Regions from separate parts of the Paenarthrobacter sp. NPDC091711 genome, predicted to be linked through region 1. Evidence: riboswitches for the same ligand, from Rfam matches in the RefSeq annotation. Region 1 holds a riboswitch; each other region holds the start of a gene.

What was found. Region 1 has a riboswitch for glycine ahead of cycA (D-serine/D-alanine/glycine transporter). Riboswitches for the same ligand answer to the same signal wherever they lie in the genome.
Region 2: it holds a riboswitch for glycine, as region 1 does, so the genes downstream of both, gcvP (aminomethyl-transferring glycine dehydrogenase) here and cycA (D-serine/D-alanine/glycine transporter) in region 1, are expected to answer to the same signal.
Region 3: it holds a riboswitch for glycine, as region 1 does, so the genes downstream of both, gcvP (aminomethyl-transferring glycine dehydrogenase) here and cycA (D-serine/D-alanine/glycine transporter) in region 1, are expected to answer to the same signal.

The regions. Positions count from the first base shown of each region.
Region 1 covers NZ_JBIVTF010000007.1:156,539-159,812, reverse strand. Annotated here, with positions in the region: gene ACIQH5_RS12955 (ExeM/NucH family extracellular endonuclease) at 1-334, shown strand, start outside; gene cycA (D-serine/D-alanine/glycine transporter) at 446-1,927, opposite strand; glycine riboswitch at 2,079-2,177, opposite strand; gene ACIQH5_RS12945 (FAD/NAD(P)-binding protein) at 2,252-3,274, opposite strand, start outside.
Region 2 covers NZ_JBIVTF010000003.1:184,761-188,034, forward strand. Annotated here, with positions in the region: gene ACIQH5_RS06650 (PucR family transcriptional regulator) at 1-1,500, shown strand, start outside; glycine riboswitch at 1,576-1,674, shown strand; gene gcvP (aminomethyl-transferring glycine dehydrogenase) at 1,822-3,274, shown strand, end outside.
Region 3 covers NZ_JBIVTF010000023.1:15,059-18,332, forward strand. Annotated here, with positions in the region: gene gcvP (aminomethyl-transferring glycine dehydrogenase) at 1-1,778, opposite strand, end outside; glycine riboswitch at 1,955-2,052, opposite strand; gene ACIQH5_RS21315 (TetR/AcrR family transcriptional regulator) at 2,146-2,685, opposite strand; gene ACIQH5_RS21320 (MFS transporter) at 2,758-3,274, shown strand, end outside.

The DNA.
Region 1 (3,274 bases):
CACCTCCATCGGCAGCCCGGCCAACGCAACGCTGAACGCTGTGTTCCTTGATTCCAAGGGCACTGCTGTTGCTCTGGGCCCCGTCCCGGTCACAGCCGGTGCGGCCACGGTGAACCTCAAAGTGCCCGCAGCGGCAGCTGCAGGGACGGGCACGCTGGTGCTCACCGCCGTCGAAAGTGGAACCGTGGTGAAGGCGCTGGTGAACGTGGCTGAGAGCGGTCCAAACCCGCCGCAGTGCACCGCACCTGCCAAGCCGTCCAAGTGGTACGACGTCGTGGGATGGCTCCGGTACGCGTTTGCATGGCTGGAGTATCAGAGGTGCTTGAGGGGCTAACCGCTCCTTAGCGTGAACAAGAAAGGCCGGACCCCTCACGAATTCGTTCGTGAGGGGTCCGGCTGTTTGTTCTACGAAGCTGTTTGTCCTATAAAACTGTTGCTCCGCGCCTTACTTGTTTGCAGGTACCGTTTCTTGGACGTTGTCCAAATCGACCCTGTCCGCGTCCCGCTGGAGCTCAGCTTTGAACTCCTCGTAGCGGGCCAAGTGCGCGGGGCGGCGGCGGAGAATCAGCCAGGCGACCCCCAGGATAACGAACCACACGGGAGTGGCCAGCAGTGCCATGAGAGTGTCCGGCTGGGTGGTCAGCGCCCACAAAACGAAGGCAAAGAAGGCGAACACTACCCACACCATCACCACTCCACCGGGCATCTTGAACGCCGAGGACTCGTGCAGGTGCGGACGACGCTTCCGGAAGGCAAGGTAGCTGGCCAGGATGATGGACCACACGAAAACAAAGCAAACAGCGGACACGGTGGTCACCATGTCGAACGCCTTGCCGATGTCCGAGCCTGCGTACATGAGGACGACGCCGGACAGCAGCAGGATGCAGGACAGGAACAGGGCGTTGCGGGGTACTTTACGTCCGGAGAGCGCACCGAACACCTTGGGCGCGTCGCCCTCCTGAGCCAGACCGAACACCATGCGGGACGTGGAGTAGATGCCCGAGTTGGCGGAGGACATTGCGGAGGTCAGCACCACAAGGTTGACGATGGTGGCCGCTGCGCCGAGGCCTGCCAGCGAGAACATGGCAATGAAAGGGCTGTGTCCGGCAGCGAACTGGGTCCACGGGGTGACGGACATCAGGATGATCAGCGCGCCGACGTAGAAGAGCAGCACACGGATGGGGATCGAGTTGATGGCCTTGGGCAGGTTCTTCTCGGGGTCCTTGGCCTCGGCTGCTGTGGTGCCCACCAGTTCGATGCCCACGAACGCGAAGACGGCGATCTGGAAGCCTGCTACAAAGCCCATGAATTCGTTGGGGAAGAAGCCGCCATGGCTCCACAGGTTGGAGAACGTGGCCGGTCCGGCATCGGACTGGAAGCCGCTGAAAATCATGAACAGGCCAACAATGATGAGGGCAGCGATGGCCACGATCTTGATGAGGGCGAACCAGAACTCGGTCTCACCGAAGGCTTTCACCGTGGCGAGGTTCAGGAGCAGGAGGATGCCGATGGTGATCAGTCCCGGCACCCAGAGGGGCAGGGCCGGCCAAAGCTCCTGGGAGTACCCGGCGATGGCGATCACGTCCGCGATCCCTGTGATGACCCAGCAGAACCAGTAGGTCCAGCCGGTGAAGAAGCCGGCCCAAGGTCCCAGGAGGTCCGCTGCGAAGTCGCTGAAGGATTTGTAATTGAGGTTGCTCAGCAGCAATTCGCCCATGGCACGCATGACGAAGAACAGCATGAAGCCGATGATCATGTACACGAAGATGACGGACGGGCCGGCAGCGGAAATGGTCTTGCCGGAGCCCATGAAAAGGCCGGTGCCAATGGCTCCGCCGATGGCGATGAGCTGGATGTGCCGGTTGCTGAGTTGTCGCTCGAGGTGGGGTGAATCTGGACCAGTGGAAGGCGGGCGCTGAATCGTCAAAGGAACTCCATCGTTCAGGCGGCACAGGGTGCCACATTGATTCGGGTTCCTCCCCGCTCTGTACGTGGACCTGAGAGTTTCCGCGGCCCTGCAGGGCAGGACCGCTTGCACCTTCGGTGAGCCCGGTGACCGGACTGCTTTCCAGAGTTGCCTCGCCGCGGCGGTACATGGGCCTGAGAGATTCCTGGGGAGGGTTTGCTCCTACGGCGCCTGACGGGATGTACCGGCAGGACTCTCCCGCCGCAGATCAAAAGCGCGCACCATCTATTCGGTGATGCAGCTCACACCATAGCGAAGAGCGGAAGCACCCGCAAGCTGGCGCCGCTAGCGGCCCAGAATGCTGCGGGCAATCTCGTCCGCATCACGCAGGGTCCGCTGTCCGCTCGCGTAGGCCGGGCCGGTGCGCGGCTTCGCTTCCGCAGCAATGGCCGTCCCCCACTGTGAAGCCGAGAGTTGAAGGCCCAGCACGTACAGTCCGTCGGTGACCGATCCGTTGGCCGCCAGGGGCCGGTACGGGTGTGGTTCAACGTCAAGACCGGTGGTCTGCATGGGCGTCCCTTCAACGCTCATCATGATTTTGGTGCGCACCAGACCATCCGCCATGAGCTGTTCCAGCAGGGGCGAGAGGTTGATGCCCACCCTGTTAGCCGGAGACATCGCCTCGATGAGGGTCCGGGCTTCGACCGGGGAGTCGTGCACCCACGGCGAAACCGCCCGGAACACTTTGGCGCCCCGGTCCACACTGAACTTCGGGTCCGGGCCCACAAAACTCACGACGCCGGCACGCGCCAAAGCGGCCAGCTGTTCCGAACGCAGGGCTGGCGCGCCGCTGGCCAACCCTTCAACAAAGGACTCGAACCAGCCGCGCAACCCTGCCAGCCAGGACTCATCGGTGATGCCGCCGTCCGCCACCACCGATTTGAGGATGGCCCGTCCAGTGTGAAGAGCACCGATGGCCATCTTGACGGGGTCCGCCTCACCCAGCGCTGATCGGCGGGCATCATCATCCAGATATGCCGTGATAGCGGCGTCCAGCTCGCTCCGGGACGCGAACGTCCGGCCCGCGAGCGGCGCCGCGAGCCCCCGCAGATTCAAGCGGCGGGAAGTGACCACGTGCTTTTCAACGAGGTTTCCCACGTCAATTTCCCAGTTCGCAGTGGTGTGCGCATGCGGTTGGAGCGCATCTTCAAGGTCTGCGAGGAACTGTGCGGGGTCCTTGATCGAGGCTGGCTGGGACCGGGCAAGCGTTGAGTAATAAGCCCACAGGGCATCGCGGTGCAGCAGCGGCCAGAGGTCATGATCGAAACCGGGCTGGATGCCGGCCGCGCGGAACCTGTCCACCGCGGC
Region 2 (3,274 bases), on a different contig from region 1:
ATCGCAGAGCCGCAGCTGGGGCTCACCCTTCTGGCCGGGTCGGCCGGCCTGGACAACCGGATCACCTGGGCGCACACCTCGGACCTCCCCAGGCTGTGGGAGTGGGTCACCGGCGGTGAGCTCATGATGACCAACGGCCTCTCCATTCCCTCTGATGCAGCCGCCCAAGTAGCGCTCGCCGAGGCATTGATGGACAGTGGTGCCAGTGCACTGGCGATCGGTGAAAAGATGCACGCGCCGCCGCTAACGGACGAGTTCCTGGAGGCCTGCAACCGGCTCCCGCTGCCCCTGATCAACATCCCGTATCCGCTGCCATTCATCGCCATAGCCCGTTCGGTTGCCGAGTCATCGCTGCTCGAAGAGTCCCGCCGTTTACGGCAAACAGCCCGCGTTTATGATCTTCTCCGCACCGCCGGAGCGTCCGAGGACCATTGGCAGAGCCTCGTCCAGCGGCTATCAACCGAACTCGACGCGGAACTCTTCGTGGTGGACCGCCGATGCCTCCATCCTTGGCATCCGGACGGGCAATCACTCCCCGTCTTCCTCGCCGAGGAATGGGCGCCGTTGTCCGGGCAGGTGGGCCTGGCGGGGAAGAACTTCCAGTGGCACCGCATCCGCGGCAGGCACGTGCTCACCATGGACATTCCCACGCATGCCAACGCGCTCCTGGTGGTGCTGCCTAACAGCGAACCGCACCCGGACGCCGTCGTACTCCTTCATGCCGCAACCGTGCTGGGACTGCAGCTTTCGCGCATCGTTTTGTCGTTGGAAGGCCGCCATCGGCTTGCCGGCGAGTTCCTGCTGCAGGCCATGGATGGGCGTTTGGGTGCGGCCGAGATGGAGAGCCGCCTGGCGGGTTTCGAGGTTGCGCCCCAGGATTTCCTGCTCGCCTCCATGACGGCGAGCATTCCCACGGCGGGCGCTAAAGCAGCGGACGACGTCGGCGGGCTGGCTGACGTGCACATCGAACTGTGGCGGCACGGGGTTGCGTCGGCGTCGTTGAAGCGGAACAACAGGCTCCACGTGGTGGTCCCCGCGGGCGTGTCGGATGACGTCTTGGTCCATTGCGCCGGGGCGAACGCCGCGATCGGGATCAGTGCGCCGGCGGATGTGACCGGTATCCAAAGGGCGCTGCAAGAGTCTCTCTGGGCGCTCGGTTCAGCCCGGGCCAACAAGCTGGGGCTGGCTCGGTACGCGGAGGGGCCGTCATGGCTGGGGCTCACCGGTTTTGAGGAAGGGACCGCGCTGGTCCGGCGTCTCCTGGGCCCGATTTTTGACTACGAGCAGGGCCAGGACGGCGATCTGATAGTCACGTTGCGGACATATTTGGATTCGCAGCGTTCGTGGCAGAAGACTGCTGCCGCGGTGTTCGCGCATCGGCAAACCATCATCTACCGAATCCGGAAAATCGGCGAGCTGACGGGGCTGGACATGGGTGAAACGTCCACCGTTGCCCAGTTGTGGTTTGCGTTGCAGATTCATGAAGCCATGCATCAGTAGCCACACCTTGCTTGCGCTTTTTCAAAACAACCCGCTATGGTGTGAAGCGTGTCACTCATGGTGATGCAACGCTTTTGATCTGCGGCGGGAGAGTCCTGCCGGTACATCCAGTCAGGCGCCGTAGGAGCAAATCCTCCCCAGGAATCTCTCAGGCCCATGTACCGCCGCGGTTAGGCAACTCTGGAAAGCAGTCCGGGCAACCGGGCTCACCGACGGTGCAAGCAGGCAACCATTCCTGCGGAATCTCTCAGGTCCAATACAGAGCGGGGAGGAACCCACATCATCGAGCGCTCACTGGGCGCCTGAATCATGGAGTTCCTCTTGACTGTTCAATCAACCCCCACCGCCTTCGCGGACCGGCATATTGGCGCCCGCCGCCAAGCCGACGTTGACACCATGCTCAAGGCCATCGGCTACGACTCGGTCGACGGCCTGGTAGACGTCGCCGTCCCCGATTCCATCCGCCAGGACACTGCCCTGAAGTTGCAGGACGCCCTCACCGAGGTGCAGGTCCTCTCCGAGCTCCGCAAGCTGGCGTCCAAGAACAAGACCGCTGTCCAGATGATCGGGCAGGGCTACTACGACACCGTGACGCCGCCCGTTATCCGCCGCAACATCCTCGAAGCTCCGGCCTGGTACACGGCGTACACGCCGTACCAGCCTGAAATTTCGCAGGGCCGCCTTGAGGCTCTCCTGAACTTCCAGACCATGGTGCAGGACCTCACGGGGCTGCCCATTGCCAACGCTTCGTTGCTGGATGAAGCCACCGCCGTGGCCGAGGCCGTGCTGCTGATGCGCCGGGCCAACAAGAACAAGGCTGCCAAGGATGGCAAGACCGTCCTCGACGCCGACCTCCTCCCGCAGACCATCGCGATCGTGAAGGGCCGGGCCGAGGCTCTGGGCTTCGAAGTTGAGATTGCGGACCTGTCCGCCGGACTTCCCGACGGCGACATCAACGGTATCGTCCTGCAGCAGCCTGGCGTTTCGGGCCGCGTTTTCGACCACACGGCCGTGATTGCCGACGCCAAGGAACGCGGTGCCCTGGTGACCGTGGCCGCCGATCTTTTGGCGCTCACCCTCATCACGCCCCCGGGCGAGCAAGGTGCGGACGTCGCCGTCGGAACCGCGCAGCGTTTCGGTGTGCCGCTGTTCTTCGGCGGCCCGCACGCTGCCTACATGGCCGTCCGCGAAGGCATGGAACGCACGCTTCCCGGCCGCATCGTGGGCGTCTCCAAGGACAACGCCGGCGTACCGGCCTACCGCCTGGCGCTCCAGACCCGCGAGCAGCACATCCGCCGCGAAAAGGCCACGTCCAACATCTGCACCGCCCAGGCTCTGCTGGCGATCGTAGCCTCGATGTACGCCGTGTACCACGGTCCCGAGGGCCTGAAGTCGATCGCCGAAACAGTCCACGGACACGCCCGCGTTTTGGCTTCGACCCTGCAGAAGGCCGGCCGCGAACTCGTCTCCGAGGCCTTCTTCGACACCCTCACCGTCCGTGTTCCCGGCAAAGCTGCCAAGGTCATCGCAGCCGCCGAAGCCCGCGGCATCAACCTGCGGCTCATCGACGCTGACACTGTTGGCGTTTCGGTTGATGAAACCACGACGCCGGAGGTCCTCTCCGCAGTGGCCGTCGCCTTTGGTGCCGGCCCGGTAGGGGACGTAGCAGGGTTCGAACTGCCCGCATCCGTGGTCCGCACCTCCGATTTCCTGCAGCATCCGGTGTTCAACACGCACCGTTCCGAGACGCAGCTGTTGCGCTATATCCGCAAGC
Region 3 (3,274 bases), on a different contig from region 1:
GAAGCAGGGATGAGGCAGATGTTGCGCTGTTCGTCGCCACGGGAGAGGTGGTAGCCGCGGATGGCCAGCAGGCCTGCGAGCTCGCCTTGGGACCCGGCGTTGGGCTGGATGGAGACTTGGTCGTAGCCAGTGATCTCGGTCAGCTGCGACTCGAGATCGGTGATGAGTTCACGCCAGCCCTCGGTCTGGGAATCCGGAGCGAACGGGTGGATGGAGGCGAACTCCGGCCACGAGATCGCTTCCATTTCAGCCGTGGCGTTGAGCTTCATGGTGCAGGAACCCAGCGGGATCATGGTGCGGTCCAGCGCGAGGTCCCGGTCGGAGAGCTTCCGGATGTAGCGCAGGAGCTGGGTTTCGGAGCGGTGGGTGTTGAACACCGGGTGCTGCATGAAGTCGCTGGAACGCTCCACGGAGGCCTCAAGCGCAAAGCCTTCAGCGGCTTCAGCCACTGAAGCGCCGAACACCGCTGCGACGTCGGCGACAATCGCGGAAGTTGTGGTCTCATCAACCGAGATGCCCACAGTGTCGGCGTCGATGCCGCGCAGGTTGATGCCCTTGGCCTCGGCAGCGGCCACGAGCTCGCCGGCCTTGCCGGGAACTCGGACGGTGATGGTGTCGAAGAAGGAACCGTGAAGGACCTCGACGCCGGCAGCCTTCAGGGACGCTGCGAGGGTGCGGGCGTGGCTGTGAGCGGTCTCTGCGATCGCCTTCAAGCCTTCGGGGCCGTGGTAGACGGCGTACATCGAGGCGACGATGGCGAGCAGCGCCTGCGCGGTACAGATGTTGGACGTGGCCTTCTCGCGGCGGATGTGCTGCTCACGGGTCTGCAGCGCCAAGCGGTAGGCGGGGACACCGGCGTCGTCCTTGGAAACGCCCACCAGACGGCCGGGCATGGAACGCTCCAGACCCTTCTGGACGGCCATGTAAGCAGCGTGCGGGCCGCCGAAGAACAGCGGTACGCCCAGGCGCTGCGCGGAACCAACAGCAATGTCCGCGCCCTGCTCACCCGGAGGGGTGATGAGCGTCAGGGAAAGGAGGTCGGCAGCGACGGTAACCAGCGCGCCGCGTTCCTTGGCGTCAGCGATCACGGCGGAGTGATCGAACACGCGGCCGGAGACACCCGGCTGCTGCAGGACGACGCCGTTGATGTCGCCTTCCGGGAGACCGAGCGACAGGTCAGCTACCTCAACCTCGAAGCCGAGCGCTTCTGCGCGGCCCTTCACAATGGCGATGGTCTGCGGCAGGCAGTCGGCGTCAAGAACGGTCTTGCCGTCCTGGACAGCCTTGTTCTTGTTGGCACGGCGCATCATGAGCACGGCCTCGGCCACGGCGGTTGCTTCGTCCAGCAGGGAGGCGTTGGCGATCGGCAGGCCAACCAGGTCCTGCACCATGGTCTGGAAGTTCAGGAGCGCTTCAAGACGGCCCTGGGAAATTTCCGGCTGGTACGGCGTGTAGGCCGTGTACCAGGCCGGGGACTCAAGAATGTTGCGGCGGATCACCGGCGGCGTCACGGTGTCGTAGTAGCCCTGGCCGATCATCTGCACGGCGGTCTTGTTCTTGGACGCAAGTTTGCGCAGCTCGGCCAGAACTTCAACTTCGCTCAGCGCGTTCTGCAGGGTGAGGGCAACGTCCTGGCGGATATCGTTCGGGACGGCGGTGTCGACCAGGGAGTCGACGGTGTCGTAACCGACGGACTTGAGCATGGTCTCAATATCAGCCTGGCGGCGGGCGCCGATATGCCGATCGACGAAGGTGGTGGAGGCAGAACTAACCGTCACGAAGGAACTCCATTACTTGGGCAGCGTTTGGGTACGCCACAGCGGCTGGGTTCCTCCCCGCTCTGTATTGGACCTGAGAGTTTCCGCGCGTTGTGGGACAACCATCGCTTGCACCGTCGGTGAGCACAGCTCTCTTCACCCTGAGGTGCCGAGTGCCTGCTGCTTTCCAGAGTTGCCTTGCCGCGGCGGTGCGTGGGCCTGAGAGATTCCTGGGGAGGGTTTGCTCCTACGGCGCCTGCATCACGTGCTTGCAGGACTCTCCCGCCGCAGATCAAAGGCATGTTCAGTTGTATATGGGCGCCACGCTGGGCACGCCACAAGAGTTAATTGTCCTACGCTCCGGCCTCAGCAGCAAATGGAGGAACCACTACTTCCGTAGCCGCTCGAGGACTCCCAGCAGGATTTCGACGTCGGCCTCCCGCCCGGCGTTGCCGCCCTCCTGGCCGCCTTCAAAGATCGCGTTGAAGTAGAGCCCATCGCCCATGTAGCTGACAGCCTTGGCAACTTCCGGTCCGACGTCTTCTGCGAGCACGTCCAGCCATCTCTGTTGGATGGCGGCAAACCTGCGGCGGGTTTCCTCGTGAGCCACCTCAGCCAACCTGGTAGCGGCAACGAAGGCCCGGTCCATGGGCGTATCTGCCCACAGCGAGGACCGGATGAAGTATGCAGCCGAACCATCGGGCGCGGCCTTCATCACTTCGGTATCTTCGTCGGCCAGCAGGTCCAGGCGCTCCAAAAGGGCAGTAATCAGCGCTTCCTTATTGGGAAAGTGGTAGAGCAGCCCACCCTTGGACACTCCCGCGCGCTTGGCAACGGCATCGAGCGTGGCAGCACGCTCCCCCACTTCAATGAGGAGGGCTTCAAAGGCGTCCAGGACGGCGTCCCGGGCAATTGGTTTTCGTGGCATGTGTCCATCATTCCCTAAAGGCTCGCGGTGGCTACATTTGAAACTATACCGTCTGGACGGTACAGTGGTTACATGTTCTCGCCGTCCTCAACCCAAGCACCCCGTTCCGCCCACCCCGTTAAGGGTCCGGCAGCACCGTGGCGCGACTGGACGGCACTGGCACTCCTGATGTTTCCGGTGCTGCTGGTGGCCGTCGACAACACCGCGCTCACCTTTGCCCTCCCTGAAATCGCCCGTTCCCTGAACGTTGGCGGCGTCCAATTGCTCTGGATTGTTGACGCCTACCCGCTGGTCCTCGCCGCACTGTTGGTGTCCATGGGCAACTTGGGCGACAGGATCGGACGACGGCGGCTGCTGCTGGTCGGCAGCACAGGCTTCGCAGCGGTTTCGGCTGCTACAGCATTCGCGCCGTCCGCTGAATGGCTGATTGCCGGCCGCGCCGGCCTTGGTGTCTTCGGTGCCATGCTGATGCCCTCAACCCTTTCCCTGATCCGGAACATTTTCACCGATCCCAACCGGCGCCGGCTCGCGATCGCCGTCTGGGCCGCAGGGTTCTCCGGCGGCGCCGCCCTTGGCCCGATCTTTGGCG